One region of the Brevibacillus nitrificans genome, then DNA from elsewhere that is predicted to be linked to it. Evidence: predicted binding sites of a transcription regulator. Region 1 holds the regulator's gene; each other region holds the start of a gene.

Evidence for each region. The regulator LexA, encoded in region 1, represses DNA repair genes until DNA is damaged. The targets are predictions, from matches to a motif close to CGAACATATGTTCG.
Region 2: a site for LexA is predicted at 4,507-4,520, ahead of dinB (DNA polymerase IV). Genes of this name have one in related genera too.
Region 3: a site for LexA is predicted at 4,028-4,041, ahead of EDM59_RS20480 (ImmA/IrrE family metallo-endopeptidase). Genes of this name have one in related genera too.

Annotation. Positions count from the first base shown of each region.
Region 1 covers NZ_RHHU01000003.1:338,572-348,697, reverse strand. Annotated here, with positions in the region: gene pdhA (pyruvate dehydrogenase (acetyl-transferring) E1 component subunit alpha) at 1-200, opposite strand, end outside; gene EDM59_RS03605 (alpha/beta hydrolase) at 530-1,264, shown strand; gene EDM59_RS03600 (hypothetical protein) at 1,278-1,475, opposite strand; gene ltaE (low-specificity L-threonine aldolase) at 1,588-2,631, opposite strand; gene EDM59_RS03590 (HesB/IscA family protein) at 2,746-3,048, shown strand; gene EDM59_RS03585 (HelD family protein) at 3,111-5,354, opposite strand; gene crcB (fluoride efflux transporter CrcB) at 5,391-5,756, opposite strand; gene EDM59_RS03575 (DUF896 domain-containing protein) at 5,842-6,039, opposite strand; gene yneA (cell division suppressor protein YneA) at 6,121-6,471, opposite strand; gene lexA (transcriptional repressor LexA) at 6,630-7,253, shown strand; gene EDM59_RS03560 (DUF456 domain-containing protein) at 7,301-7,786, opposite strand; gene EDM59_RS03555 (DUF4269 domain-containing protein) at 7,929-8,528, shown strand; gene ileS (isoleucine--tRNA ligase) at 8,568-10,126, opposite strand, start outside.
Region 2 covers NZ_RHHU01000003.1:62,131-72,256, reverse strand. Annotated here, with positions in the region: gene EDM59_RS02265 (TetR/AcrR family transcriptional regulator) at 1-307, opposite strand, end outside; gene EDM59_RS02260 (hypothetical protein) at 534-884, opposite strand; gene EDM59_RS02255 (manganese catalase family protein) at 881-1,471, opposite strand; gene EDM59_RS02250 (spore coat protein CotJB) at 1,490-1,741, opposite strand; gene EDM59_RS02245 (hypothetical protein) at 1,939-2,223, opposite strand; gene EDM59_RS02240 (YolD-like family protein) at 2,473-2,823, opposite strand; gene EDM59_RS02235 (YhjD family protein) at 2,820-3,212, opposite strand; gene dinB (DNA polymerase IV) at 3,209-4,450, opposite strand; gene EDM59_RS02225 (VOC family protein) at 4,654-5,013, shown strand; gene EDM59_RS02220 (hypothetical protein) at 5,186-6,742, opposite strand; gene recG (ATP-dependent DNA helicase RecG) at 6,926-8,980, opposite strand; gene sdaAA (L-serine ammonia-lyase, iron-sulfur-dependent, subunit alpha) at 8,980-9,864, opposite strand; gene sdaAB (L-serine ammonia-lyase, iron-sulfur-dependent subunit beta) at 9,921-10,126, opposite strand, start outside.
Region 3 covers NZ_RHHU01000012.1:121,406-131,531, forward strand. Annotated here, with positions in the region: gene EDM59_RS20455 (winged helix-turn-helix domain-containing protein) at 1-611, shown strand, start outside; gene EDM59_RS20460 (hypothetical protein) at 748-1,437, shown strand; gene EDM59_RS20465 (M20/M25/M40 family metallo-hydrolase) at 1,452-2,246, shown strand; gene EDM59_RS20475 (NUDIX hydrolase) at 2,803-3,036, shown strand; gene EDM59_RS20480 (ImmA/IrrE family metallo-endopeptidase) at 3,254-3,937, opposite strand; gene EDM59_RS20485 (helix-turn-helix domain-containing protein) at 4,069-4,488, opposite strand; gene EDM59_RS20490 (helix-turn-helix transcriptional regulator) at 4,674-4,889, shown strand; gene EDM59_RS20495 (hypothetical protein) at 4,971-5,186, shown strand; gene acsA (acetate--CoA ligase) at 5,506-7,203, shown strand; gene EDM59_RS20505 (GTPase) at 7,473-8,876, shown strand; gene EDM59_RS20510 (helix-turn-helix transcriptional regulator) at 8,866-9,855, shown strand; gene EDM59_RS20515 (GTPase) at 9,842-10,126, shown strand, end outside.

The DNA of each region.
Region 1 (10,126 bases):
AAGCCCAAACGGCCTTGGCGGTTCAAGCTGATCGCGCGTTGGTCCCATACACGGGTAAATACCATTTTACGCATCAGTTCACGCAATTCATCATCGGAGAGATTAGGCATCAAGTCAGGACGAACAACCGTTCCGTCCGGAGCAAGAATTTGCAGCGGGGCGTTGTTCTCTGTTTGTTCAACAGCAGTGGTTACGCTCATCTCATTCACCTCGTCACTGGAATTAAAGGCTCCTTGGCTAGGTTTTCCTGGACGAGACTGATCGGTCGACTGTCCGTTCAGTCAAGAATCATGGATCCTGCCGGTGGATACCCTGTAAGAAAAGGAAAAGAACAGCTGGAACATGCAGAAAATCCGTTTCCAAATTTTCCTGCACACCCTGTTATACTGCAGACAAAATGTCTGTTCAATGTGTTATAGTATTGATATTACAGGGTTTATTTCCGTTCTGTTATCATTTACTATAGTAGCTGTATCAGTTTATTTCAAGGACTTTCTTTTTGAAAAAGTAAATTTTGGTGGTGGAATTCATGTCCGAATATGTTAAGCGAACGATCATAAAAGAAGAAGTGCCCAGCATCCATGTGGACACTCCACGCTCTGTGAAAGTCTATCTGCCGCCCGGCTATAATGAGCTGCTTTCCTATCCGGTTGTGTATTGCCAGGATGGAAATGACTTCTTTACGATGGGGCGGATCGCGACGATCGCAAACCAGTTAATTCTGGAGGAAGGCATCGAGCCCTTCCTGATCGTAGGCGTCTCCGTCGAGCGAAGCAAGCGTACCAGCGAATACTCGCCGGTGGGCTCGCGCAACGCTGCGTACAAACGATTTTTTACAGAGGAACTCGTCCCTTTTATCGAAGAGCGTTATCCTGTTCGTCGTGATCCCGCCTCACGCATATTGGCCGGCGACTCTTTAGGCGGCACGGTTTCTCTCCATCTCGCTTTGGATCACCCTGAGGTATTTACGCGGGTGCTGGCTTTGTCCGGTGCCTTCTTCCAGCCAACCCTCGATCAGCTGCAAAATGCACCCAGCCTGTCCTGGCTGCGAATTTGGATGGTGGTCGGCTTGGATGAGCTCGCTGTAGAAACGCATATGGGTACCTTCGACTTTGTTCAATGGAACCGGGAAGCCAAGCAACTCCTAGAGTCCAAGCAGGCAGAGCTGTCCTACCGGGAAAAGCCCGGTAATCACGTCTGGGGGCTGTGGCAAAAGGAGCTACCGGACAGCCTTCGCCACTTCTTCCCTGCCCCCAAACTGTAGTATGGCTGCTTCTTTACAGCCCGTTGATTTCTTTTATACTGTCATAACCGTAATAACGGCCATCCACCATGAAAATGCCCTCGTGGGTGGCTTTTTCGATTTCTCCCGCCACCTGCTGGGCATCACTTAATACGATATTGACGATCTTGCTTTCGTCGCGCTGCATCTGCGCCTGAATTCGTCCTCGATCTTTGGCCGATATCATGTCCATCCCTCTTTTCCCCTATGTTGGATAGCTATAGTATTGCTTTGGTTAAGCGGATTTACACAACAAAACAGCCCCAACCTCACCAAATGGTCAGATCGGAGCTGCCCCGCTTTTGCTATTGCGCTGTAGATACACCAGCGATCAAAGATTCCACGACTTCTAACACATACTGGATGTCATTCTCCGTGATATGGCGATGCGTCGTAAACCGGATCATGTATTCATCAAAGTCAACGGCGTACACCCCTCTATCGCTGAGTAGCCTGAGGAACTCAACAGCAGGGACGCGGATCGAGTCGGTTTTGACTAGGACGATGTTCGTATCGACGGGAGCGACTTCCAAAGAAAGATTTCTGAATCCTTCCGCGAGCTGTTTGGCGCGGTCGTGGTCTTCGACTAAACGATCCGTCATTTCCGTTAAAGCGAGGATACCAGGTGCAGCCAAATAACCGACTTGGCGCAGCCCCCCGCCCAATTTCTTTCTCCACCATCTCGCTTCTTCGATAAAGGCCCGATCCCCGGCAATGATGGAACCCACTGGCGCACTAAGCCCCTTTGACAGGCAAATTTGTACCGTGTCGGTATACCGGCTAAATTCCTGAACGTCTACACCGAGTGCAACTGCCGCATTGAACAGGCGTGCCCCGTCCAAATGCACCGGAATGCCATGTTTTTGTGCCACGTCGTACACGCTCTTCATTTGTTCGGGGGTCACAACTGCTCCGCCCGCGCGATTATGGGTATTCTCCAGACAGATCAGCTTTGTCCGTGGAAAATGAATATTGGTAGTCGAACGAATCGCTTTCTCGACGTCCTCGCCTCGCAGGGCACCGCGCACGCCTGATACTGTCCGGGTCTGGACACCCGCTAGTGCGGACATCGCGCCGCCTTCGTAATAAAAAATATGAGATTCGGCTTCGACGATCACTTCGTCTCCATTTACGCAGTGTGTCAAAACAGCTACCTGGTTGCCTTGGGTGCCGCTCGTGACAAACAGCGCTGCTTCTTTCCCCAAACGCTCCGCTGCGATTTCCTCCAGGCGATTGACGGTGGGATCTTCCCGGTATACATCGTCTCCCACTTCTGCTTCCGCCATCGCTCGAATCATGGCTTCGGTCGGTTTCGTTACAGTGTCACTTCGCAAATCAATCTTTTTCATGGTTTCTCTCCCCTTTTGCATTCCTTGTTCACTGAACTTTCAACATTGCATAGGGAATTCCCTCTTTGCTAATATGGAATGGAAACATACATAAAAGGTTAGGAGTCCTGCCCGATGAAAGTGAAAATTACGCGCAATGCAGCGAAACAATTAAAAACCATCATCGACCAAGAGGAAGACAAGGATCTGAAGCTTCGCGTCTATATCACACACGCACATGGTGACCATGCGCACTACGGTCTCGCGCTGGACAAGCCGACGGAAGAAGACGAAGTAATCGAAACGGACAAAGAAATCGATGTCATTGTGAAAAAAGACGAGCCCCTCTTGGACGGAATCATTCTGGACTACCTGTACCTGCCACAAGAAGGCTTTGTGATCACGAACCCTTCGAAAGGAAACACGGGCGATCATTAATCGGCACGACTTCAAAACAGCAATCCCCCTACAGACATTGCAGGGGGATTTTTTATTTGCACTTATTCTGCCCGATCGTATAACGCTGCGGGCATGTCACACAAAAGCGGTGGCACACTGCCCTCGACGTGGGTCATAACCAGTCGGTGAACAGGGCGGGTCATCGCTACGTACAACAGCTTGGCATCCCATTCCGAGTTCGTATATTGATCCACATCCAACAGGATAACCACATCAAACTGCAATCCCTTTGTCAAATAAGCCGGCATGACAGTGACACCACCGGGAAACTGATTATCTTTACTGCTCAGCAGCGTCATATCCTCGATTTTGCCTTGCAAGCCTTTCTGCGCTTTTTTGCTTGCTCCGATCGTTTTCGTCACGATGGCAATGGTTTGAAAGCCTTGAGCGCGGTATTCCTCTACTCGTTTGGCAACATCCTCCCACAGCTTTTCTCTCGTGGCTGGACTTGCCATTATCGGTTTGTCTCCATGCCGTAGTACCGGTTTTGCGAGTACAGTCTCCGGCAGCTCGATTTGGCGCAGCACCTCGTTTGCGCACTTCATGATCTCGATCGTGGAGCGATAGCTTTGCGACAGCGTGTAGTAGGAAGGGCGAAGCTTTTGAAAAATTCCTTGGGTAAGCTCCTCCCACGCATGAATACCGCGATAGGAGTGGATCCCTTGGGCGATATCCCCCACGATCGTGAGAGATTGATTTTTGGTAGCCAAAGACACAACGGCAATCTCCAACGCACTCAGATCCTGTGCTTCGTCGATAACGGTGTGATCGAAATGCTCAGCCTTGTTCATTCCCTCAACAATGTGCTGCAAATACAGTAACGGAGCAATATCCTCCGCCTCGAGCCGTTCATCCGCGAACAGATTGCGAGAGGATTGGCAGACATCCAGCAACACCTGATCGTCTACCTCAGCCGTTACCAGCTTCCGGAGGAGACTTTCATCCGTAACCATCTCCTTGTACGACGCGAAGACATCGAGCTGCGGAAAAGAAGTCATGTACGTTTCCAAAATCTGCTCCAGCATTTTTTCGAACTTCGCAAGACCTTGTTTATCTAGATCTATTTTCAGCTCGCGGAGGTGGGCGAACATCTGCTTGTTCATCTCCTGCTTCAGATGCTTGCGCAATGCATCGAGCCGGCGTTGATACGGCAGATTGGCAAATTGCTCGAGAAAGCTTTGGCGGATGAACTCCCCGCTAATCGTAAAAACCTGTTTGGTCTTGTTATACTGGAAGCTTAGCTTCTTAAAGGGAATCCTCGTTTCAATCACGAAGCGAATGTATTGTTCTAGCGCATCCCTACATGCAAGCGAGCCTTTAAAGCGTAGACGATTTCGGGCAAGCTCCTGCTCACGCTCATCCTGACCATCTTCAAAGAACAGCTGTAGCGGTTTATCCGGGCTAGTAATTCTCCAGCCTTTCGGGAGCAGCGGTTTGACAAGCCGTGCCGCCCAGTCAACGAATGTTGATTGCTGGACATCATCGACTCCGAGCTCTGGGAGGACGTCGGATATATAGGTTAGGAACATCCGGTTCGGAGCGAACACCATGAATTTTTTCGAAAGCATCGTGTCCTGATAATTGTAAATGAGATAAGAAAGTCTATGTAAAGCAATCGTTGTCTTTCCGCTACCAGCTACCCCTTGCACGACAATTGGCCGTTCCTTTTCTGCCCGGATAATGTCATTTTGTTCTGATTGAATGGTCGCGACAATATCTTTCAGACGACTGTCGTTTGCCTGATTGAGGTTGGCCGCCAAAAACTCATCGATGAATCCCTCTTGCAGGAAGTCATCCGGGTCTCCCATTTCCCGATGAATGGTTTCTTTGACCGCCCCATCGTAGATACCGGTAATTTTGCCGTCTTCCATCGCAAAATTGCGTTTCAAAGTGACTTCTCCACGCACAATCTCTCGACCCATCCGGTAAAAGGCTTCCTTGCTCTCACCGGAATAATAAAGACTCGCAATCGGTGCCCTCCAGTCCACGACGACAGAATCAAAGGTGTCACCGCGGACGATCCCCCGTTTGCCGATATAGACCTGGTCCAGCTCGTATACTTCATCCTTCATGAAATCAACACGCCCGAAATAAGGCTTATCACGTCCATGGTCTTCCAGGTAGCGCAATTCTTTGGCTTTCTTTGAATTGACGACCTGTTTGACATAATCATCCGTAGCTTCGCGAATGTCCTCGCGTAATTGTGTGATTTCACTGTCAATTATCGCGATGGTATCATCCAACTTCTTTTGTTCCTGTTCATATTCCCGGTGCTGGGTACTCATACCCATCCCCCCTCTCATTCGACTCATCCAATAGCGTTACGTCCACTGTCGAGCTAGCCAAATCCCTGCTAAACAGGATAATAATCCGACTCCAACACTTAGCAATACATAAAGGATTCCACGAATCACTTGTCCCTCTCCCCAGAAAGTAACCACTTCCAGAGAAAAAGTAGAAAAGGTCGTAAATCCGCCCATCACACCTGTTGTGAACAACAAATAGAGCTCCGGAGAAAGGCCTCCTTTTTCTTTCCCCCAAACAGAGAGGATTCCGATCAGGCAAGATCCGAGTATGTTCGCAAGCCATGTCCCCAGTGGCCATCCTGGTAGATTCGCCAATAGCGATAGTCCATAACGCATAACTGAACCAACAGCTCCTCCAATCGCTACTGCCAGCCACGTCATTTTTCCGCTCTCCTTTACCTCAATTCGGAATAAAAAGACACCCCAGCTTCAAGCGAGGATGTCTGTGCTATCAATACATGTTATCTTACTGTTTTCGTCCATTTTCTTCAAGGTCTTCCACATAACGGATCGAGTCCAAATTCGCACGCAGCGACATTTTTACGGCATCGATGTATTTTTGACGAAGAGCTTTTTGTTCGAGTTTTTCCTCATCGGTTAGCCCAACTTCCTTGGACTTTTTCACCAATTCGTTGATGCGTTTGATTTCTGCGTCAGATACCACTACTGGTTCCTCCCCACCTGTAAGTAATGCCGCTCCATTATACCATAACGAGGACACTACGCAAGCAGATCAGGCAAGCTTTCACAATCCTTGCTCGGATGAAACGGGGATCTTCAAGGTCTGTCCAGGATAAATGATGACACTCTCCAGCTCATTTACCTCTTGGATCGCAAGAATCAGCTCATTTACTTCCATCTGCGCCTCTTCCTGATAACGAATCGCAAGCTTCCACAGGCTGTCTCCCTCACGGACGGTTACTTCCTTTACAGGGAGGACTGCATTCGCATCAGAAGCAAACACTAGTTCGGTCAGCAAGTAAAAAAAGAGAGAGAAGCTCACTACAAACATAATAGCCTGTCCGCGGGTAATACCCACCCTTGCTCGGCGCGTTTCCTTTTTCGCAAATCGATTATGTACAGTCATAACAGACATCATTATTCCCTCCTACAAACGTACGTTCTGTTTTCTTGTTATCATCATACATGGGAACATACGTTCATGTCAATAAAAAATCGAACTTATGTTTGTCGAACGCAAGATCCCATGGTATAATATAGGAAAATATGTTCGAGAAAATAGAGGTGTCTTCTATGTCAAAACTATCCAATCGACAGCAAGCCATCATCGATTTCATCCGCAAAGAAGTGCGCGATAAAGGATATCCCCCTTCCGTGCGTGAAATCGGTGAAGCCGTTGGTCTTGCCTCCAGCTCTACGGTCCACGGACACTTAGCTCGCCTAGAAAAGAAAGGCCTCATCCGCCGCGACCCTACCAAGCCTCGCGCGATTGAGCTTCTGTCTGAGGAAGATCGCTTTCAAGATGATTTTGAAGATTCCGTTGTTCGTGTCCCTGTTATCGGGAAAGTAACAGCCGGGCAGCCCATTACGGCAATTGAAGACGTAGAAGAGTACTTCCCACTGCCAGAGAATATCGTTACATCGGACAAGGTGTACATGCTGCGCGTTTCCGGAAACAGTATGATCGATGCAGGGATCCTCGACGGCGATTACGTCATCGTTCGTCAACAGCATGTCGCCAACAACGGAGATATCGTTGTCGCCATGACAGAAGAAGATGAGGCTACTGTCAAACGCTTCTTCAAAGAAAAGAATCACTTCCGCCTCCAGCCGGAGAACGCGACGATGGAGCCAATCATTTTGGATGCTGTCTCTATTTTGGGAAAAGTCATCGGCGTCTATCGCTTGATTCATTAATACGCAAGAAAAGAAAAAAGACAGCCGAGGCTGTCTTTTTTCTTTTGTTATCTCGCGATGAAAAACCAGATGATCATCGCCACTTGCAAAACGACTTTCACGACTGCACTTCCCAAAAAACCAATCAACGAACCAAAGCCCGCTTTAACCGCTCTCTCCAGTGTTTGGTTTTGAATAAACAGCTCCACGAGAACGACGAAAACGAATGGCAAGATGATCATTCCGAACGGAGGGAACAGGAAGATCCCCGCTAGAATCCCCACGACAGCAGCTACGGATGACCACTTGGAGCCCCCGTATTTTTTCACGAAGTACATGTTGGTTAAAAGATCCGCTCCGTATAAAAGCACGCTGAGGGCAACCATCCCCCACCAGAAGGATGAAGGCAGTCCTGCTCCTGGATCTGCAATGAAAAAGTGATAGAGCAGAAAGCCTACCCACAGCAGAATCGTATCAGGCAAAACCGGCAGAAAGATCCCCGCAATGCTTAGTACAAACAAGGCTACTACGACAATCCATAACAGTATATCCACAGCTCCCACTCCTCTCTGTAAGGTATACGTGTGATTTTCATTTCCGTTGCACTCTGTTTCGCTCCCTACTACAATGAAAGAACTGCCCTTCCCTACGATCGTTACCCAAAATGTGCAGATGGATACAAAATGGAGGCAATTCATGAAAAATTGGCGTGACCTTTCTTATTTACAAACAGGCACATCCAAACAACGCGCTGCTTGGGATGCGCTCACTTCAACACGTGTCATGGAGAACCTGAAAGCCTACGATCCCGTTCTTGCCGGCACCATTCCCTTGGACATCGACATTGCGGAGAGCGACCTCGATATTATTTGTACGAGCGACGATCTCGAGCAGTTTGATGCCAGTGTCCGTGCATTCTATGGGGAATGGGATGGATATCACGAGACTCGCCTCCTGGTAAACAAAGTCCCTACCAGCGTTATCCGTTTTTCTGCAGAAGGCTTTCTCTTTGAGATCTTTGCGCAATCTGTTCCTGTTGAACAGCAAAATGCGTATCGCCACATGGTTATTGAAGCGAGACTCCTGGAAATGGGCGGTCCAAACGCTTATCAAGAGATTCGCAAGCTCAAGCAGCAAGGCATCAAGACAGAGCCTGCCTTTGCCCTTTACTTCGCGATCGCGGGTGCTGATCCTTATCAAGCCCTCTTCGAATTAGAGACTTACTCTCAAGAAGAACTGTTCCGCATGCTGGGCAGCAGGAAAGCGACAAGCCAATCTCATCCGCTAGAAGCGTGAGCTCGGCTTGTCGCTTTTGATTCGATATAGCTTCCTCGACTACTCGATACGCAGACGTACGCTCGAATCCCCTAACGAGAATGCTACCATATCCTGCTCATTCCCATAGCGTAATTCAGCAAGCAATACACTTTTCCAAAGCACCTGCTTGAATCGCTCGATCGCTTCTCTCACTTGCTCATCTGCATCCAGTGTAAGGGACACCCTTTTTTCGATCGGTAAGTCGAGCTTCTTGCGATAATCCTGGATCACACGAATCACTTCCCGGACGAGCCCCTCTTGTTTTAGCTCCTCCGTAAGCTTCGTATTGAAAGCGACTTGCAGCTGATAGCCCGAAGCCGATGCAAATCCTTGCTTCCCTTGCTTTTCGACCATCAATTCATCCACAGGAATTCGAACCTGTTCCCCCTCTACAGTCAGGTTCACGCCTCCTTCTTCCATTACCTGCGCAGCCTCTGTATCTGTCAGTCCTTTCAATAATTCCTGGATCGGCGCTACGAGCTTTCCGTATTTTTTCCCTGCCTGTTTTAGATTCAGCTTGAAGTGATAGGAAACAAAGCCTGCCTCGCTTGTTACCAATCTTACCTCTTTCACATTGACTTCCTCTTTGATGATGGGAGCAAAGCGATCGAGCGGAAACACCCGTTCCGTGGTCAGCAAAAGCTCTGCCAATGGCTGGCGCGTCTTGATCCCCGTTTCATTTCGGATGTTTCGCGCAAGCTCGACAACCTGCCGTGCCATTTCCATCTCCTGCTCCAGGTTCGGATCGATGGCAGACGTGTTCGCCTTTGGATAGTCGGACAAATGGACGCTCTGCTCTCCTGCCAGGTTGCCATAGATATCATCTGCAATCAGGGGCGTGTACGGAGCAATCATCTGAGCTAGGGTCACAAGAACTTGATGCAGGGTTTGGTAGGCAGATCGTTTGTCTTCCGTCATCTCGGTGCCCCAGAAACGATCACGGGAACGTCTGATGTACCAGTTGCTCAGGTCATCCACAAACGCTTCTATCTCTTTTGCCGGGTTCATAAAATCGTACGTCTCAAGACCTTTCTCCACCTGCAGCAAGGTAGAATTCAATCGGGATAGCACCCAGTGGTCCAATTCGTTGGTGACTGCCTGCGGATCAGGCGCGGGAGTATATTGATCCAGCAAGGCGTACATGGCATAAAAGGCGTGGATGTTCTGGATCGTATCGATGACCTTTGACTTCGCCTCCGCTACGATGCGTTTGGAAAACCGCTTGCTGCTCCAAGGCGCGCTGTCTGACAAGAGTGCCCAGCGAAACGCATCCGCACCGAACTCATCGATTACTTCCCACGGATCGATCCCATTCCCTTTGCTTTTGGACATCTTCTGACCGTTTTCATCCAGTACATGACCGGTTGAAATGACGGCTTTGTACGGTGCCTTGCCATTGTAGAGGGTGGATACCGCCAGCAGACTGAAAAACCATCCCCTCGTCTGGTCAATCCCTTCCGAAATCATGTCAGCCGGATACTGCTCCTGAAAATCCTTTTCATTGCCAAACGGATGATGATGCTGAGCAAATGGCATCGACCCACTGTCGAACCACACATCAATGACCTCTGGCGTTC
Region 2 (10,126 bases), 280 kb from region 1:
CATTTTTATGCTGCTCTAAAATTTTCTCGTAGGCCCGGATCAAATCGGATTCCAGCTGCTCGGATGAGGAGACGGCCACGACCTGGCGGAAGGCTTCCGTGATTCTCGTCCACGATACTTCCAGTGCGCTCAGCAGCAGAGCCTCCTTGGTTTTAAAGAAACGAAAAACATACGGCTGGGAAATGCTGGCGCGCTCCGCGACGTGAGCGGTTGTTGCTCGGTAATACCCGTTTTCTGCAAACACTTCGATCGCCGCCGAAATGATCTCCGTCCTGCGGTTGACTGAGGTCGCCTCATTTTTGGCCATGACCCTCACTCCTTTTCTGCGTGTGTATTGAGTGATTCATCAATTCCATTTGAGTGTAACGTATCTTCCTTCGTATTGTAAATGTGAAACAGACAAAGCCCGTCACAATAATAGGCTGAAAGACAACGCAAGTGCTGACAATCCTCTTTTCAATGCTCGAACCCTCCTCTCCCTAAAAAAGAAGCAACGCGCTTGGACGCATTGCTTCTCTCTACTCTGTGTTTGTTCACTCTGCGTCCCCCTTAGGAGAGCTTTCCTCGGCCGCACTCGTTTCGAGATCTTCTGTTTCCCTGTCTTCCTTTTCGCTGCTTTCTTGCTCGTTCTTCTCTGATGCATGAAGCCACATGAATAGCGTTCCCGTCTGCAGCGCTTCGGATGGCCTGAACTGATTGATATAGGGATCGGGCGGGAAAGGGTGGATAGGGGCAATCGGGTGCAGATTTGCTGTGCTCTGGTTGGTTGGGCGCAGCCCTCGTACTTTTGAGTCCTTTTGAAGCTGTCGCGGATGAAAAGGCATGGGATAGACCCACGGATAGCCGTACCGTGGGTCATAGTAGGTATGCGGCCATCGGTTCACAAGTCGTCATCCTCTTTCTGTGCTTTGCTCGCACGATTTTCTTCCTCTAGCATAAACAGCGCCTCGCGAAATCGTTGGGAATGCACAATTTCTCTTCCGCGCAAATATTTCAACACCTGACTCACGTCTGGATCGTCGGTGAGATTGATCAGCCACTGATAGGTCGCCCGTGCCTTCTCCTCGGCTGCGATATTATCCGCTAGGTCCGCGATCGGGTCTCCTTTGGTCTGGATGTAAGCAGCTGTCCATGGCACACCATTCGCATCCGCATAGAAAAGGGCCTTGTCGTGATCGGCGTAGTGGGCGCCCAAGCCTGCTTCTCTCATCTGCATCGGAGTCGCGTCCTTCACCAGCTTGTAAACAAGGGTAGCGATCACTTCCATATGCCCGAGCTCTTCCGTTCCAATATCGGTCAACAACGCCTTGATGCGCTTATTCGGCATCGTATAGCGCTGGTTCAAATAACGCAATGCGGAAGACAGCTCTCCGTCAGGCCCGCCGTACTGTGTCAAGAGGAATTTGGCCATCTGCAGATCCGGCTTGCTTACTCGTACTGGAATTTCCAATGTCTTTTCATAGATCCACATACCACTGGTCACCTTTCCTCAATACTCAATTTCCCAAGGCCACGGAGTCTTGTGCCACGTCCAGCGATCCGGCGTCGAGGAATGACCGTACTGCATCACCGGCCCTCGCTCCTTTTCATACGCTTGCTTCAGCTGCACAAGCTGCACGGTTAGTTCTTTGTACTGCTTGACGGCACGCTGATCATCCGGGTTCATATCCAAATACAGCTGCAGCTCCACAAGCGCAAACTGGATTTCCTGCAATCTTCTCAGCGTACTGCCGTATTCCATAGCAGGCTCTCCTCCTGTCGCTCTTTCCCTCTTGTTACCACCGTATGCACGTAGGCAGATGACGGTCCCTCCCCGTGCACGGGTGACTGTGACTTCCTATTAGATCCGCCAAGCCTTTTGGCGACACCTTAACAAAAAAACCTTTCCGTTCGGGATCGTTCCCGACAGGAAAGGCTGCTCTGCTTCTCTTTTTTTCGTTATTGCTGGGTCGCTGCTTTTTCTCTGCTCTTGGTAACAATGTGGTGACCAAGCGGCAACCCCCGTTGTTCCAGCTCAGCGGCGGTCACAATATGGAGCGTCTCACTTTTACAAGGCATTGGCATCAAACCGCCTAATGGACTCATCACTCTTCCGATCGTATCTGTCTCGATGAGCACGTACAGGCCTTTTTCCTCCAGCTGTTGAATAAATTCACCCCAACGCTTGGAAGTAATCTGATCCGCATGCTTGGTGAACATGACACCCATTTCCTGTGCTAACATTTCCAGTCCCCTTTGTTCGATCCCTCAGATATCTGCTTTACAAGATATCCTTACAATACAGGGAAACCTCCTGTTCTGGCAAAATCCAAAGTGGCCAAAAAATCGCGAAAAACGGTTGTTTTCGACCGCTTTTCGTTTCAGGAATCGCGCCTCGCCACTGCGCACGCCATTAGATCATTCAGACTCGTTTTTTTGCCGCTTGCGTTTTTGCAAATGGCCTAAGTTTGTCAATTTCTTGAATGATTCTGCTCAAAAACTGGCAGCCAGCTCTACCTGGAGCAGCCGGGCAAACGGAATCCAGTGAATGTCGCTTTCTGCCCGCAGCTTGATGCGCCGTTTTTCCTGATCAATGTGTGCGACGTGAGCCGACAAGCGGCGAGGCTGCTGCCCGTCATAGTAGGTCACCGTAAGCGGACTTCCCATCTGAAAAGCCTGCCATACCAGCTCGCTCAGCTCCCCCAGCTGTTCCTGATCCAGCTGCGGCGGCACGTAGCGGCGCTCCTCTTCTTTGATTCGCGCATACCACCCCCGATGCTCAGGCAGCACGAACCGGCTGGATGCAAACAGATTCTCTTTTTTGGATACACGCGTCTCCCTCATGGCGTCTTCTCTCCTCGTTGATAGTGGGCAATCCATTGGCCGACGAGCTCCTGACATTCCGCCCGCAGGATTTCGATCGAATAGATCGCCTCCCGCAAATATCCGCGCTGCCGGTAGTGCACCACGTAGACATGCCCCTGTCTTTGGTAGCTGACCACCACACAGCCTTGCTGCCGCAGCAGACGGCGCAGCTGATGATGCTGCCGCTCGGCCCAGCGGGAAATCTCTGGAAACAGCCAGTCATACACAGCCTGGTAGGACAGCTTCAGCGGCACGACCCGGACCTTCCCCAAATCTACCATGACAACACGAAACAGGATGCCAAACAGAATGTACAAGCGCATCATCTCCTGCTCACCCTCTGGTACTCCCGCCTGCTGCTCGGTCACTTGTAGTGCCCCCCGATCTTGCGGGCACGCTCTTTGGCCTGGCCAGCCCCCAAGATAGACACCGCCCGCAGGATCGCATCCTGACCGTAGCGGGTGCGAATGTCATCCATCGCATGGGCGAGCGAACGGCGCTTGTGATTATCCGTAAACAGATTGAGCTGTAGAACGTTGTCTGGCACCAGCTTGCTCAGCGTCACACCGATGCTGCGCACGGGAGTCTTTTGCCAATGCCGGTCAAAGAGACAGCATGCCGCCTCATACAGCGTCATCACGTCGTTGGTCTGCTCCTCCAGCTTCATCTGCCTGCCAAACCCGTTCAGCGCATCGAGATCGGCGCCGCGGCAGCCGACAGACAGCACAGACCCCATCAGCTCTTTGCTCCGCGCCCGTCGGCACACCTCCTCGCACAGCTCCAGCAGCACGACCTTGATCTCCGCTCCCGTATGATAGTCCCGTGGCAGCGTCATATGATGGCCGATCCCTTTTTGCGTATCGTACGTATTCAGGGAGACAGGCGAGTCATCCAGACCTCTGGCGGTTCGCCACAGCACCTCGCCATTCACCCCGAAACGACGCATGAGCACGTTCGGAGCCATGTCCGCCAGCTGCCCGATCTGGTAAACCCCCATCCGATGAAAATGCCGCTTCATCCGCGAGCCTACGCCGAACAGCTTTTCAATCGGCAGCTTCCAAAGCGTGTCTGCCAGCTCCTCGCGCTTGAGCCAAAAAACACCCTTCTCCTGCTTCTTGGCGAAGTTGTCACAAGCCATTTTCGCCAGCACTTTATTCTCACTGATTCCCACACGGCAGTTAATCCCGGTCTCCATCCACACACGCTGCCGGATTTGCGCAGCCATCTGCAGCGCATCGCCAAACAAGTGCACGCTCCCGGTCACATCGAGAAATTGTTCGTCAATGGAATACGGCTCTACCTTATCTGTAAAGGACTCGAAAATCTGGGTAATCTGCATCGAGATGCGGATGTACATTTCCATCCGCGGGCGAACAACGACGAGGCTGCGGCACTTTTGCTGCGCCTGCCACAAAGCTTCTGCCGTGACGACGCCGTACGATTTGGCAATCGGGCATGCTGCCAGAACCACCCCGCTTCGCCGCTCCGGATCTCCCGCGACTACGATCGGCTGGTTTCGCAGCTGCGGATTGGCCGCCTTCTCGATGCTGGCATAAAAGCTCTGCATATCGACCAAAAAAACGATGCGTTTGTTCGCATTGGCCATATCGCCATCTCCTTAAATAAGAACAAATGTTCGTTACTCCCTCGTTCTTAGTATAGCAAACAAACGTTCGCTTTTATACCTCTTCGCCACAAGAAATTTTCTGGTAATTTTTTCTGGACACAGAGGGGAAAAGTGGCACCTGGGCGAATCCTGTTCCTGTATGCAAATAGCGCAGCGATTCTCTACGAAAGAAGGAGTTCTCCATGAAAGCTTCTCCCCTGCTTTCTGAAGTTGGCGCAGTATTTGTTCCGGTGCAGCACATAGAGGAAGCTCGCGACTGGTATTGCCGCATTCTCGGAATTGACGCCGATCAGGACATCTTGTTCGGGCATCTGTACTGCATCCCACTGCAAAAGGGCGTCACCCTGATTTTAGACAGCAAGATTTTCCCGAAAAAAACGCCTAGCAATGCTCCTCTGTTTCACTTCAACACTCAGGATATCGAAGCGGCTTACCAACATATGCAGGAGCTTGACGTAGAACTGGTAAGCGGCATCGAAAACGGGCACTGGTTTACCTTTCGCGACCCGGATCGCAACGTGCTGATGGTCTGCAAATGCTAAATGGCCCCATCCAGATCTTGCGCATTTGATCGCGGAAAAACAGAAACAGACCAACCTGCCGGATCCGTCATCCCCGCCGGGTTGGCCCAACCTCATGATTCGATTGCACGAAATACGCATCGCCATCGCAGAAAAAGCAAAGGCTGCGCAAATACCTCAAAGCAGCGGACCGCTAATTGGCCAGATCCCGCTCGCTATGCACGAGCAGCCACTTCCCGTCCTGACTTGCCCCTATCACACCAAACCCAATAGACAGCCCTTCCAAAATGACGCGCTCCTGCCGCAGGTCCGCATCAAAGATATGCAGCGATTGAGTTGCTGGGCCGCCCGCTTTCCCCTCCTGCCAATTTACATACGCCAAAAGATGCGTGCCGGGCACCCAGACCCCCGAACGATCCAATTCCCCTACTTTCTCCTTCCCTTGGTACAGTCCGCCATTAAAGTACATCTGGTATTTTCCGTCATCCGACTGATCGTAGCCCGCCCACGAGTCCTCGGCAACAGGAGGATTCCAAGGGATGACCTTCTCGGTTTTCCAGTCATAGCGCTGCCGGATTTCACGCAGGCTGTCTGCGCTCTTTCGTATGATAAAAGTCGCATACCTTCCATCGTCCATAAACGTGACTGGCAGCGTCATGCCGTCCGCCTCGCTCGTCGGAATCGTGCCTTTCACAGCACCGGGCAGACGCGTCTGCGCACCCGTTTCTAGGTTGACCAGCACGAGATCCAGATCCTGTTTTTGCTGCGCGGGGCCTGTCGCCAATAAAACATACTGACGATTATGGCTGAAGCTCGCTCCATGCACGAATCCATTTACTTTGATAGGAACCGCCCACTCGCTTTCTGGTACGGACACACCCTTTTGCGGCTGGGCGAAGAAAAATCCGCGCCGATCTGCCACAAAGGTCCCTTCCCCTCGATAGTTCACGGTCAGCTCAAAGGGGTAGCGGGTCAGTGATTTTTTGTCCAGGTCATAGATCGCATACAAAGGAATATGATGCGCGTCGCACTCGCAGTATTGCTTGTAGCGGTACATTAGTACATATCGCCGTTCGTTGTCTAAGATGGTCGAAACCATATAAGGAGCAGGAAAGCCAGAGACCTTTTTTAGCTGCTCCCCATCCAGCGAGACCTGCCAAATCTGACTTGGGACGACAGCTACCGCTCGAAAATCGAGATTGCCTGCAACCACTCTTCCTTTTTGCGTTTTGGCACCTGCTGCATTCAGCCAGTACTCAGGGCTGGCTTGATTCAAATCTGGCTGCCGGTCCAAAGTCACCAGCAAGCGCAGCTGCCGGTCATGAACCCAGTGAAACGCAAGTGACGGCTCCACATAGTGAATCTGGGAGGTGTCTTTGGCGTGCTGGCGAACAGCGGCTTCTACACTGGCGCGATCCATCGGTTCACGGAAAAAGAAGCTGTACGACTGCGGTGTATTCCCGACAACCGTACGGATAGGAGAATGAAGCTGCGGCTCCTCGTCCAGCTGTATACGCACATCCTCTTTCAGCTCATCGTAGTTGAAATCGATTTCCTCTGGGAGCCACTCGGCAGGAGCAGCAGGCTGGGAAGGAGGAGGTACGGCATTTGCTGGCGGCGGCTCATGTGGCACCGAGGGTGATTCGATTCCTCCGGGTCCCGTGCTCACAGGTCCAGGGCTGCATGCAGCAGCAGACAAAACAACGGCCAAAAACAACCATCCCCAAGGTATGAAGCGAAGCAAACGCATGAAAGAACCGCCCCTCTATGGATTCGTATCGTTTTCCTTAATATGGATATTGACGCTGCGAAGGCTGGAATCGTTTCAAACGATCAAAGTAAATTTTGTCCGTTCTCCCCCGCTGTTCGCATACCAAAAAGAGCCTCCCCTGTTCTCACAGAGAAGACTCTCCACCAATACTTGCTTTTGCCTTTAGTCGAACACGATTCCGTCCAGTACACCCTCGCGCTTTAAGTACTCCCGCAGCCAATGGTACTGGGCGTCATGCCAAAACGACCTCTCCGCTACCAGTCTGGCGGTTTCCTGTCTGGCGACCTCCAGTGCTTTGTAATCACTCAAGAGATCCGCCACTTTAAACTCAGGAACGCCGCTCTGCTTGGTCCCGAAAAAATCACCCGGCCCGCGCAGCTCCAAGTCTCGCTGCGACAGCTCAAACCCGTCTGTTGTCTCACACATGACGCGCATCCGCTCTTTTCCGATCTCCGACTTGGGATCAGCAATCAGCACGCAGTAGGACTGCTCCGAGCCACGGCCGACACGCCCCCGCAGCTGGTGCAGCTGTGCGAGACCAAAGCGCTCGGCATCGTAAATGATCATGTAGGTAGCATTCGGCACATTTACCCCTACCTCAACGACCGTTGTGGAGACGAGCACCGCATGCTCTCCAGCGAGAAAAGCCTGCATCACCGCATCCTTTTCCTTGGCAGGCAAGCGCCCGTGCATCAAGCCTACGCCAAACTCAGGAAACACATGCGTCAGCTGCGCGTGAACATCAATCGCATTTTGCACGTCCAGCTTTTCCGACTCTTCGATCAACGGACAAATGACGTAGGCTTGTCTTCCTTTGCGCAGCTCGTCACGCATTTGCTCCAGAACGGCGGGGAACTGATCGTGCTTTTTCCACGTCGTCTCAATCGGCTTGCGGCCAGCAGGCATCTGGTCGATCGTAGAGACATCCATATCGCCAAATGCGGTGATCGCCAGCGTCCGTGGAATCGGTGTCGCCGTCATGAACAGGACATCGGGAGTCAGGCCCTTGTTGCGCAAGATTCGCCGCTGCTCAACCCCAAAGCGATGCTGCTCATCCGTAATGACCAAGCCCAGTCGTGAAAAAAACACATCCTCCTGAATCAAGGCGTGTGTACCCACGATGACATCGATGAGACCCATCTGCAGAGAGCCGATGACTTCACGTCTGCGCTTGGCAGTCAGCGAACCGGAGAGCAGAGCCACCTCGATCCCGTATGGCGAAAGTAAAGCCGTGAGGGACTGAACGTGCTGCTCCGCCAAAATTTCCGTCGGCACCATCAGCGCCCCCTGGAAACCTGCCTTGACAGCCGCGATCAGCGCGATGGCAGCTACGACCGTCTTTCCGGAACCTACGTCCCCTTGCAGCAAACGATTCATCGCATGAGGAGAGCGCATGTCATCCAAAATTTCTTTGACGACCCGTTTTTGCGCATCTGTCAGCGGGAAGGGCAGAGAAGAAATGAACTGCCGAACCTCCTCCATCGGAATCGTGAGCGCCATGCCTTCGGTTTGCTGGCGATTCACCCGGCGCAGCGCCTGGATTTTTAACTGAAATAAAAAAAGCTCCTCGAACATGATTCGCCGCCGTGCTTGGCGTCCATTTTCGGCATCGGCAGGAAAGTGAATCGAATGAATGGCATCGACCCGCGGCATCAGCCGATAGCGCTCGACGATGTAGGGCGGCAGAATTTCCGGTATCTCCTGACCGTACTCTCGCAAAGCCTGCTGGATCGTTTTCCGCAGCAGGTTATGCGTGACATCCCCGCCAAGCGGATATACGGGAGCCAGCTCTCCACGCTTGGCAGCGCGGTCGGAATCCGCCTCCGTCATCTCATTCACCGTGACCTGCAGCTTGTGCTTGTCCCATTTTCCCGTGATGAGAATTTCTTTGCCCGGCGACAGCCTGCTTTTCACAAACGTCTGGTTGAACCAAACAGCCGTGACCACCACCCGGTCCATGACTACCTTGACGGAAATGCGTGATTTGCCCTTGCCATAAAAACGAACAGAGGGTTCGCCGTATACCGTACCTGCCAGCGTGACCCTCTCTCCGTCTTTGACCTCTGTCAAATCGCGAACACGGTAGTCTTCATAACGGGTCGGGAAGTACTCCAGCAGATCGCCTACGCTGTGAATCCCCAAACCGCCAAAAGCTTTTGCCCGCTCTTCCCCTACCCCGTGAAGCTGGGAGACGGGAGCTTGATAAGACGTCGTCATTACTTCTCCATCCGTACGCCAAAAATCTTCGCTTCGATTTGGCGCCCTGTCTGAGTTGCGGCCAGTCCGCCCTGGGCCGTCTCTTTCAGTGTTGTCGGCATTGCGCAACCGATCCGGTACATCGCTTCGATGACTTCATCTGTCGGGATGACGCTCTTGATGCCCGCCATCGCCATGTCTGCCGCTACCGTAGCGATCGCAGCCCCCATCGCATTGCGCTTGACACAAGGTACTTCCACCAGTCCAGCCACGGGGTCACAGACCAGACCAAGCATGTTTTTCAAAGCAATCGCTACCGCTTGTGCCGACTCCTCCGGCGTGCCGCCCGCGATCTCGACGATAGCCGCAGCTGCCATCGCGGTCGCCGAACCGACTTCTGCCTGGCAGCCTCCAGCCGCACCGGAAATAAACGCGTTGTTCGCGATACAATAACCGATTGCGCCAGCAGTAAACAAGTAGTTCACCATCTCATCCCGTGTCGGTTGGAGCTTGTCTGATACCGCAAACAGGGTACCTGGAACAATGCCGCAAGCCCCAGCGGTAGGAGTCGCGACGATGGTACCCATAGCCGCATTGACTTCGTTGACCGCTACGGACATCGAAACCGCATTCAAAAGTGTAGGTCCCGATAAGAAGGTTTTGTTCTTCATATATTCTTGCAGCTTTTTGGCATCGCCGCCTGTCAGCCCGCTATGCGAGCGAATATCCTCTGTCAGGCCGCGACGAACTGCTTTTTCCATAACGTCCAGATTGGCGTACATATCCTGCATGATGGCTTCCCGACTGCGTTGGGATACTTCCATCTCTGCCTCGATCATCACTTCCGAGATTTTCTTTCCTTGTGATTCCGCCAATTCAACCAGCTCAGCCACATTCCGAAACATCTTGTTTGATCACTCCTCTATTCCCTGCTGTCTTGTGCCCATGATCATCATCTGCGCTAGTTCAACGAAAGCAAGGAAACGTCAAATACGTAAGGAATCTGCCGGATTTCCTCCAGCACCTCTGCGGAAACAGGAGCATCCGTCTCGATTGCCATTAAAGCACGCGCCCCGCGATCGTGACGAGAAACCTCCATCAGCCCTACATTGATCTTGTGCTGCGTCAGGATTTTGGCGACAGCCGCAATCATCCCGAAGCGGTCTT
Region 3 (10,126 bases), on a different contig from region 1:
TAAGTGAGGAGCAAAGGGCGAAAGCGTACGGCTATCAGGCCAAAGGGTACCAAAAAATCAGTCTTGCCCTTTTCGAAAAAGCAAAGCAGGTCGGGAATGAGACAAGAGATCCAGCAACAGCGGATGCGATCGATTCCTTTCTGCTCCAAACCGAGCGAGAGCTGTTTTCCTACGAGGAAGTTAAGCCCTATATCATGGTGTCGCGAAACCAAGTCCTGCATTTGAACAAGGACGAGGTGATCGAGAAGCAGGCTGAACGGGGGCCATCCGATATCCGTTTGGACCTTCTGGGAGAGAAGTTTTTGCTTGTGCTCCCGTCTGACGAGCGAATCGAGCTGACCGAACAGCTGGCCAGATTGCTGCGGTACTTGATGGAGCAGGGCAAGCCGGTCACGAGTCAAATGATTCGCGAAGCGGTGTTCCCGGACTCCAAAAGCGAATCGATTGTGAGAAGAACCATTTCGCGGCTTCGCGAAACCATTCGTTATTCTTGCAGGATGGACGATCTCATCCATACCACCCCGACCGGCTATTCATTCCACTGGCCGGCAGATTTTCAGATTTTTTACCGCAACGACGATTTGTTCCTGACCGACATATTGGATAACTGAAGACACGACAGCCACGGGCAGACAACCCGTGGTTTTTCTTTTGCCCAAAAACGCTGTCAAGCCCTCCCCGTTACACGATGTAACAGCGTAAATCGTACAATCACTCATGTAAAGAACAGACGAGAGAGGATGATCAATGATGACAAGGCAAGTAACGTGGGAGCGTGCATTGGTACGGACGGGATTTCATTTTGAAAAGGAAGGAGACTCCTTGCTATTTCAGTATGAAAATCATCAAAATCTGCAGCTGCTGGAAAGAATGCTGAAAGACCTCGGAGCTGCCGATGGCTGGCAAATGATGCGTTTCGTGCCGCGTGTACCGGAAGTAGATGAGGAAGCCTTTTTGCAAGCTTTTCACGCGAACAGACGAAGCCGCGAAGACTTCCCGGGCGAGGTGGATGCCATCCTGTTGCATTCGCTTGATCCGCACATCGCGGGTATTGTGCGCTGGTGCACTGCCATTGGACTCCCTACAGCCATGAGCTGCGACGGTCACGGGAGACGGCATGCATCCTTGTATTTCCGTAAAGGAGACTCGCCGTATCCGGTCATGCTAGATGCCTGCCTTGGGCTCTTGTCCAGCGGCAAATGGCAATTTACATTTCTGTACCAGAGCGCAGCCGGGCACATCCTGATGAAGCCGTCTCAACAGGAGATGAGAGAGCGCCAAAGGGAGAGAAGAGAGCAGGGAAGTGTACCTGGGAGAGAACGGGCATACGAGCAAGCATGGCTGCTGGATGTGGCGGAAGCCCTGCACGATCATCAAGACCTCCTTGGTGATGTGGTCCGCGCCATGAAAAAAGCGATGTCAAACCAATCCCGATAGAGGAGTGATCCGAAATGAAAAAAATTGAGAGCGAATTGTGCGAATTGCTGCAGATCATCGGACCGAGCGGAGAAGAAGAGGAAGTGATCCGCTACATCCAGCCGAGAATGGAAAAAGTTCTGGAGCATGTGCATCTGGACGTTTACGGCAACCTTTTGGGCGAGACCGTTTGCGGTTCGGGAGCAGGACCGACTGTTTTACTGTGCGCCCATATGGATACGGTGGATTGGATCGTTCCCGGACGAGAGGTGATTAGAGAAGGCGATGTTTTCACCTCATCTGCGGGAGTCCTTGGGGCAGATGACCGAGCAGGAATGGCCATCGTGATGGCCGTTGTCCGGAATGTTAGATCGACTGAATTCTCAGGACGGTTGAAAGTTGCTTTTACACGCGAAGAAGAGGTAGGAAGATACGGCTCGAAGGCGATGGACAGGGAGTGGCTGAACGATGTCGACCTGGCTATTGTGGTTGACCGCCGAGGGAACCGGGATATCGTGACATCCCGCGGCCAGATCCAGCCCTTTTGTGATCCAGCTGTGGGAGCTTTTTTCGAGCACGCAGGTGCCGCAGCAGGCATGCCTGACTGGAGGATGGTGCCAGGGGGGATCAGCGATGCGTGTACGTTCGCTTCCTATGGAATCAACAGCGTCAATCTGTCGGCGGGGTATCTCGATGAGCACACGGAGCAGGAGAGAGAGGATCTGCGCTGGGTGAGGGAAACTACCAATCTGATTTTGACTGCCTTAGGCATGTTGGAGCAACAAGTAGAACGTTTGTTTCCTGACAGGTTGTGTCAGTTTGGAAGGTAAAGTAGAGCTGTACAGATAAAAAACAGCATGTGGATGAAAAACGATCGTAGGAGGAGAAAACAAATGGACTGGATGAACACGTTTGTCTTTGTATGCTTAATCGCTGTCATGGGACTCTCATGCTTTACTGCTTACATTAACTTTCAAACAATGAGGTTGATGAAAGAGACAAGAGACATACAGGAAGAAAAACGCTCTCGAAAAGGAGGGGAGGAGTGACTATTCTGCGTTACTCCAAGAGATGGTTTCTGTTGAGAGAAGCAGCAGCGCCTTGTCTAAACGTATGGTCTCTAACAAATTAAGGGGGTGAATCGATGGAATCTATCTTCCTTTTTAATTTTACTCTGGGGGCTCCGATCAATGCGATGGTTTATATAAGCCGATGGATGAACCTAGCGAAAGAGAAGATTTCTAGAACCGAAAAAGGATGGTTGATAGACCCTGGAGTTTTACGGGATACGACGATGTTGGTCAGCTTGAAGGAAGAATTGCGACACAACTTTCCTATCAAGTGAACTTATCACTTTTCCAGACGATGAAATGGTGGTAGAAAGAATTGCGGGAAGAGATGAACATCTCCATCGCTCCATATGAGTCGTTTGGAGTTAACGACCATTTCTATGGGTCTACTCACATTCGTTTATTCGCTCACATGGCAAAGTTTATTTGTGGTGAAATATTGCTGGTCGACCACGATGAGTACCGATGGGTCGAGCGTGGCCAGCTGCAAGAATTTCTGTTTGCTCCTGCCGATATAAAGTTTGTGGAGATGCTACAAAAGGAAGTATAAGTATCTGGCGTAAAAACAGTAAATTAAATTGTTTTAAAAATTGGTTGCTGACTGATCATACGTGCCTAAAAAGTCCTCGGAGATTGGGAGATAGTATCAAGCGGAATTGTGCACGAAATCCCTTGGTATGACATTTTTCCAATAGGATAATCCCCCTATGATAGACAGGGTACGTTGCTTACTTTTTTCTGTCTACCAGGAGGGGATCATAGCTGGCCTACAAAGCTAGATATTCCAACTGTCTGGCCCCTCTCTTCACGCTTTCGCTGTATATCAGGCTGTCGTAGCGGGAAAAGAAAGCTGCTTTGGGCCGTACCTCCTCCTTTGCGACCATATAAGAGACAAGCTGTTCCCGCAATAGGCGAGGGGCAGCTTTTTTCTTTCGCACGGAAAGGGTCTGGACGAGTTCACGGTGCAGGCGGCCACGGGCGATTCGGCGGAGAACTTGCTCCCAGCGGCGCTTAGCGAATCCATGTGTGACTCCAAACTCTACGGACAACAGGTCGATAAGCTCTTTTTCGTGATCAGGCAGCTCCAGCTCTTGCAGCAGGAAAAACGGGACGGCGGCGTAAAACTGAAAGGCCTGGGCATCCCGCTCCTGCCATTTCCGAAATTCATCCGGGAGCAGGAGCTGGTTGCCCAGGTGGCGTAGCGGATGGCACAGCTCATGGCAGAACACTTCCCACTGGCGCTTGGGGCAGTGCAGCGAATTGATGAAGATATGCGCGTAGTCCGCATCAAAGATGACTTCGTCGGCCACTCCCGGTGCGAAAGTCACGCCGATACGGAGGCGGGCGGAGACGTTTTCAATGGTGAGGTCTGACGGGCTAGTGATGCCGATCTGTTTGTAGAGGCCCTCGACCCATTCTTCCAGATAGGTTCTTTCGTAGAGATGGAGCATACCCGATTTCACCCGCTCAGGAGAAGAGACGCTCGCATCGCGCACTCTCTCGTCATTATTGTTAGAGAAAGTATAGCATAGGTTTTGTTGGGAACGTATGTTCTTTTTTGCTCCTGCACTCGCGATATCCGTCAGGTATTGTTTTTCTTCTCCTGCTCCAAGATCCGCGCTTTGTGCCTTCTGAATTCTTCCAGCTTCCATTTGACGGTTCCCGGCAGCTCGTTAACCAAAAAGCGCTTTTCATCCTCGGACAAGGCATCGAAGTCATGGAAGGCACGGCTTATACTGACAGCCAAATCCAGCAAGTCGTCTTTTTGGGCAGAAGGGGTGGGGTCACTGGTTATCCCGTGCAAGTAATCGGTAGAGATGGCAAAGAGGTCAGCGATTTTGTGGACAGTTTCCATGGGAGGCTGCTTGGTTCCATTCTCGTAGGAGGTATACGTAGGGCGGGCGACTCCCAGCATGCCGGCGACGTACCCTTGTGTCCATTTGGGATCCTCGTGCTTCTTTTTCTCGCGTTCCTGTTTCAGTCGTTTGGCAAACTCTTTCATATCAAACTCTTTCATAAAAACCCACCGATCGGTTAAGGAATACTTCAATTATAATGTTACTCCCAGAAACAACAAACTATCGTTCCTATTAGTGTTAAAATGGTATTAACATGTTACCCAAAGGAACATATAATAAGACTAGAAGAGCAGCGAACATAGTTCTAGTTCTTGAGGAGGTGATGCCCATGCGCGAATGGCTGAAGTCCCGGCGCGAGCAGAAAGGGTTGACGCAGGAGCAAGCCGCGGAACTGTGCGGGATATCGAGAAGCTATTACACCCATATCGAGAACCAGGTAAAGACGCCGACTGTCAAGGTAGCCAAAAAAATCGCCGAGGCCCTCGAATTTGACTGGCTTCATTTTTTTAGGGAGGATGGTTCCTCAAAGGAGCACCCAACATGAGCAGCTGCCGCAGACAAGGGAGAAGCCGGTTTTGCTTGCGTACCACAAAATACATAGCGGTAGTTGGGAGTGAAAGAACAGATGTCAAAATCCGTAGACTGGAATCGCCGGGTGCTGGAAGCCTTGGAGCAGACCTTTCCGTATGACGCGCGGCTGATGACCTTTTTTGTGCAGGAAGGAGAGAGGCAAAATCAGCTGTACGCAGAGAGATTGGCCGAATTCCGAAAAAAAGTGGAAGCAGAAAGACACGAAAGAGAACGGATCATTCCTTTGTCAAAGGGCCTGTTTTATAGGTGATTTTTTGAAATTCTTTTAGCACAAACAATTGACCGCCTACTAGTAAGTAGGTTCATTACAAGAATAGAACGATGGGCGTAAGGAAACTGTATGCACCTTCGCAGATGGCATTGGTTCGACTATGCCTGATCGGGATCATGTCTATTTGTTAACATGTCTCCGATCTATCTGCTTCCATCCCCCGCAAGAGGATTTTGAATGATGAGAAAATAATCTGTTATAAAACAGGTTGTTGTTGTATGATGAACACATTGTTATACAACAGATAAAAACTCTCATATACGTGTATCTAGGGGTGGAAAAAGTGGCAACGGAACCAATGATGATGCTGGATGAAAGAGCGAATCTCAAAAACTATGAGGAAGCGCTGCAAACGATGGATTGGCAGAATGTCGAGCGGCAATTTACCTGGTCGAAAACGGGCAATGTGAACATTGTGTATGAAGCGATCGACCGTCACGTCGTTGAAGGCAGGGGCGATCGAGTCGCGCTGCATTACACGGATGGTAGCAGGGAAGAGAGCTACACTTTTACGGAAATGATGCAGCTGAGCTCGCGTTTTGCAAACGGTTTGCGCTCGCTGGGTGTGCAAAAAGGAGACCGTGTCTTTCTTTTTATGCCGCGAAGTCCAGAGCTCTATATCGCCCTGATCGGTATTTTGCGCATGGGGGCCATCGCGGGTCCGTTATTTGAAGCGTTCATGGAAGAAGCGGTGAAGGACCGTCTGGAAGACAGCGGTGCCACAGTCGTTGTCACAACGGCTGCTCTGGTCTCGCGTATTCGCTCGCGGGAGCTGCCGCAATTGCAGCATGTGATTCTCGCGGATGCGGTGGAAAAAAACGAGGCGAATCAAATCCTCTACCGAGAGCTGATGACGACAAGCGATGCCTACACCATCGAATGGGTGGACCGCGAAGACGGGATGATTCTGAACTACACATCGGGCTCTACGGGAAAACCAAAAGGCGTTCTCCACGTGCATGACGCGATGATCCATCAAAAGCTGGCAGGTCAGTGGGTGTATGACTTGCAAGAAGGGGACATTTACTGGTGCACGGCTGATCCGGGGTGGATAACGGGAACATCCGGCGGCGTGCTTTCTCCGTGGTTGAATGGAGTCACCGTCGTAGTCCGTGGAGGTCGTTTTGATGCGAACGAATGGTACGCGACACTGGAAAAGTACGGGGTTACAGTCTGGTTCAGCGCCCCAACGGCATTTCGCTTGCTGATGGCCAAGGGCGAGCGGCAGCCTTTACAAACGTACAACCTTTCCAAGCTGCGTCATGTGTTGTCCGCTGGAGAACCGCTGAACCCGGAGGTAATCCGCTGGGGGATGGAGACGCTGCAGGTGCGTATCCACGACAACTGGTGGATGACCGAAACCGGCTCCTCCATTTGCGCCAACTTCCGCTGCAACCCGCTGCGTCCAGGCTCGATGGGAAAGCCGTTGCCTGGCATTACGCTGGCGATCGTAGATGATGAAGGGAACGAGCTGCCGCCCAATCGACTCGGCAATCTGGCCATCAAGCCGAAGTGGCCCGCCATGGTTCGCGCGATTTGGAACCAGCCGCAAAAATATGAGAAGTACTTCCTGAATGGCTGGTTCGTGACAGGAGATTCCGCCTACAAGGATGCAGACGGCTACTTCTGGTTCGAGGCGCGCGTGGACGACGTCATTAATACTTCCGGGGAGCGGGTGGGGCCGTTTGAGGTAGAAAGCAAGCTGGTCGAGCATCCGGCCGTTGCGGAAGCGGGGGTCATCGGCGTTCCCGATCCGCTGCGCGGAGAGGTGATCAAAGCGTTTATCTCTTTACGGGCAGGCTATGAGGAAAGCGATGCGTTGAAAGAAGAGATCAAGCAGTTCGTGAAGACGCGCCTCGCCGCTCATGCAGCGCCGCGCCTGATCGAAGTGAGACAGACGCTGCCCAAAACCAACTCAGGCAAAATCATGCGCCGCGTGCTGAAGGCTTGGGAGCTCGGACTGCCGACAGGCGATTTGTCTACGATGGAGGAGTAAGAGGATTGTGCAGCTTGAAAGCCGGGAAGGAGAGGCTATCCAGACGCCATGAACATGGCTGCTGAATAGCCTCTTTTTTTTACACAAATACATATAAAAATTCAACTTAATTAATAATTCGACACGATTCAACATGTATAGACAAATAACCTGTGATACGATTATTGGTAGAAATGTCCTAGTAAATCTGACATGGACAGGATCTGTCCATCTCCGAATGCTATTCTACCGACAAGAGATCATATATCAACACAATTGGGGGATGCAAGATGAATCAAGCCCAGCTTGGTCAGGCTTTGGACTGTTTGGATTGTCAGGAAGCGTTGGCACTTTGGAAACAGCTCGAGCTTTTGCAAAAGCAGAAATTGGCACCTGTGACGATTGTGAACGCGGGCTTGGTGAAAGCGGGAAAAAGTACCTTTTTCAATGCCTTGATTGATCGGGAGCACGAATTCGCAGTTGGCGCCGTGCGTAAAACCGTACAGAACCAGGCTTTTGCCGCGGAGCACCATACATTGATCGATACACCTGGATTGGGAGCAGATGCTGACGATACGAGAATCGCGCTCGATGCTTATAAGCAGGCAGATCTGCTTCTTTTCTTCCATAACGTAAACGACGGTGAGCTGAGCAAAACAGAAGTGGCGGGACTTCGCGATGCACTCGCTGCGTTTCCTGAGGAATCCACGTTTTGGAGCCGAGTTTTGTTCGTCTGCACGAATGCTTCCTCCAAAGAAAAAGAGGAAGCAGCATACATAGGCCAGATCATTGTTCAGCAGCTTAGGAAGGAATTTGGCGTCATAGATCCACAGATCTATTTGACAGATGCCCACCTTTATTTCACCGGGAGGCATAAAGGAATAGAGAGCTTTATCCGTGACAGCGGGGTACCAGAAGTCCGTACACGTATTTTAGAGGAGCTCGTTTCGTTGGTGGAGACCAGAAGCAGACTGCTGCGGTCGAGAAAGCAGTTCATCGTCCGCAACATTCAGGATGCGATCGAAGCACAACGAGGCAGCGAGCTCAGGAGAAAACAAGCGGAGCTGGCCGAGCAAAAGGAATCTGCAGCTCAAAAGGTGAGCTCTCTCGAAGCGTGCGTACGCAAAATTTCGGAGAAGAAGGAGCAATTTCTTAAACAGCAGGAGCAGGCAAAAATGACTTGCTATCAGGACTATGAGGAAAGCTCCCCGTGGTATGAAGCGAATCACGGCAATTTTTTCTATGACCGTTGCCAGGAATTGACTCGCCTTTTTACCGAAATCAACATGCTGGTTGCCGAAGCGTGCAAAAGCAACGATTCCATGCAGCGTTTTCCTAAAATACAAGCTCCCTTGTCTGTAGAGGTTGATGAGCTGGATTTGGCAGCAATGAGCTCCCTGCAATCTACGTTTTTAGGCAATTTCGGGTCATATAACAGCTTCCGGAACGAATTCGGAAAAAATATTTTTGAAAAGGCCTACCAAAATTATGCGAGTCAGCTGCAGAGCATCTGTGAAAGCGAGTGCTATGCGATTTGCGAAAAGCTCAAGACGTTTGAACAGCTAGAGAAGAAAGAAGCAAAACGTATACATGAAGCAAGCGTCAAGCTTGACGAGGAAATCGCGCAGCTCACCCGGTTGAACGAGGAATTGGAACGACTGCTGGAAGAGAAAGGACAGCTCAATGAATGTTGATCAGGAATACAGTGTGCAAAAAGTGGCTCGAATGCTTAGACTGTTTGAACGCTTGCTGGAAGGGACGCCCCTTCAAAAGGGGGCAGTAGCCCAGGAATTTGGGGTTAGCGCTAAAACGGTGCAACGGGATATCGAAGATCTGCGCGATTATTTTGCAGAGTACAGACAAGGCGCAAGCTTCCTGTTAGCGTACGATCGCGCACAAAGAGGCTATATTCTACAGCGGGAAGCCAGCGAATGGCTCGCTGCGGATGAAATTATGGGCATTACAAAAATTCTTTTGGAGAGCAGGGCTTTTCCCAAGGATGAGCTGGATCGCTTGTTGGAGAAGCTTTCCATATTATGTAGACCGGAAGATCGGAAGCACATCAAGGAAGCGGTTAATAATGAGCGCTTTCTTTATCGGCCGGTCAATCATAATCGCCCGTTATTCCAGACTTTATGGGAGCTGACTTTTGCTGTCAGGGAGCGAAGGCTTGTCGACCTGCAATACAGGAAGATAGGGGTCATGGATGAAATCAACCGGAGAGTGGAGCCGCTGGGGATCATGTTTTCGGAGTATTACTTTTACCTGATCGCGCATCTTCACAACGGAGGAAAGGAATATCCTGCCGTATACAGGCTCGACCGCATCCGTGATTACGTCGTCACGAATGAACACTTCCGGGTGGAGGAAACCAAACGATTTCAAGCGGGCGAATTTCGTCAAAAGGTGCAATTCATGCAGATGGGGAAGCTGATGAAGGTCGAATTCAAGTATTGGGGCGCCTCCATCGAGGCAGTAGCAGACAGGCTGCCGAACGCGAGCATTGTTGAGCAAGACGGTTCTTACGTAGTAAAGGCGGAAGTGTTTGGCCGTGGCATCAAGATGTGGCTGCTCAGCCAGGCTCAGTACGTGGAAGTGGTAAAACCGGAAGAATTCCGCCAAGAAATGATGCAAACGATCGAACAAATGAGGGACATATATGGAAAGAAATGATGAAAAACAGGTGGCTGTGGCAGAGGAGCTTATGCTGAAACAAAGATGGAGTCTGGCACAGCCCTTTCTTTTGGAGCTGAGAAACTCTGCGGTTGACGAACGCCTCGTACAAGCAGCCGAAGCAGTCGTCCGGATGATCAAGGATTACGATTCACGCGTCATTGTCTCGAATTTCGGCATGGTCAAGGCAGGGAAGAGCACGCTGTGCAATGCGCTTCTAGGGAGGAAGGAGTTTTTTGCGACCGGAGTCGTGAGGACTACGGTCGAAGCG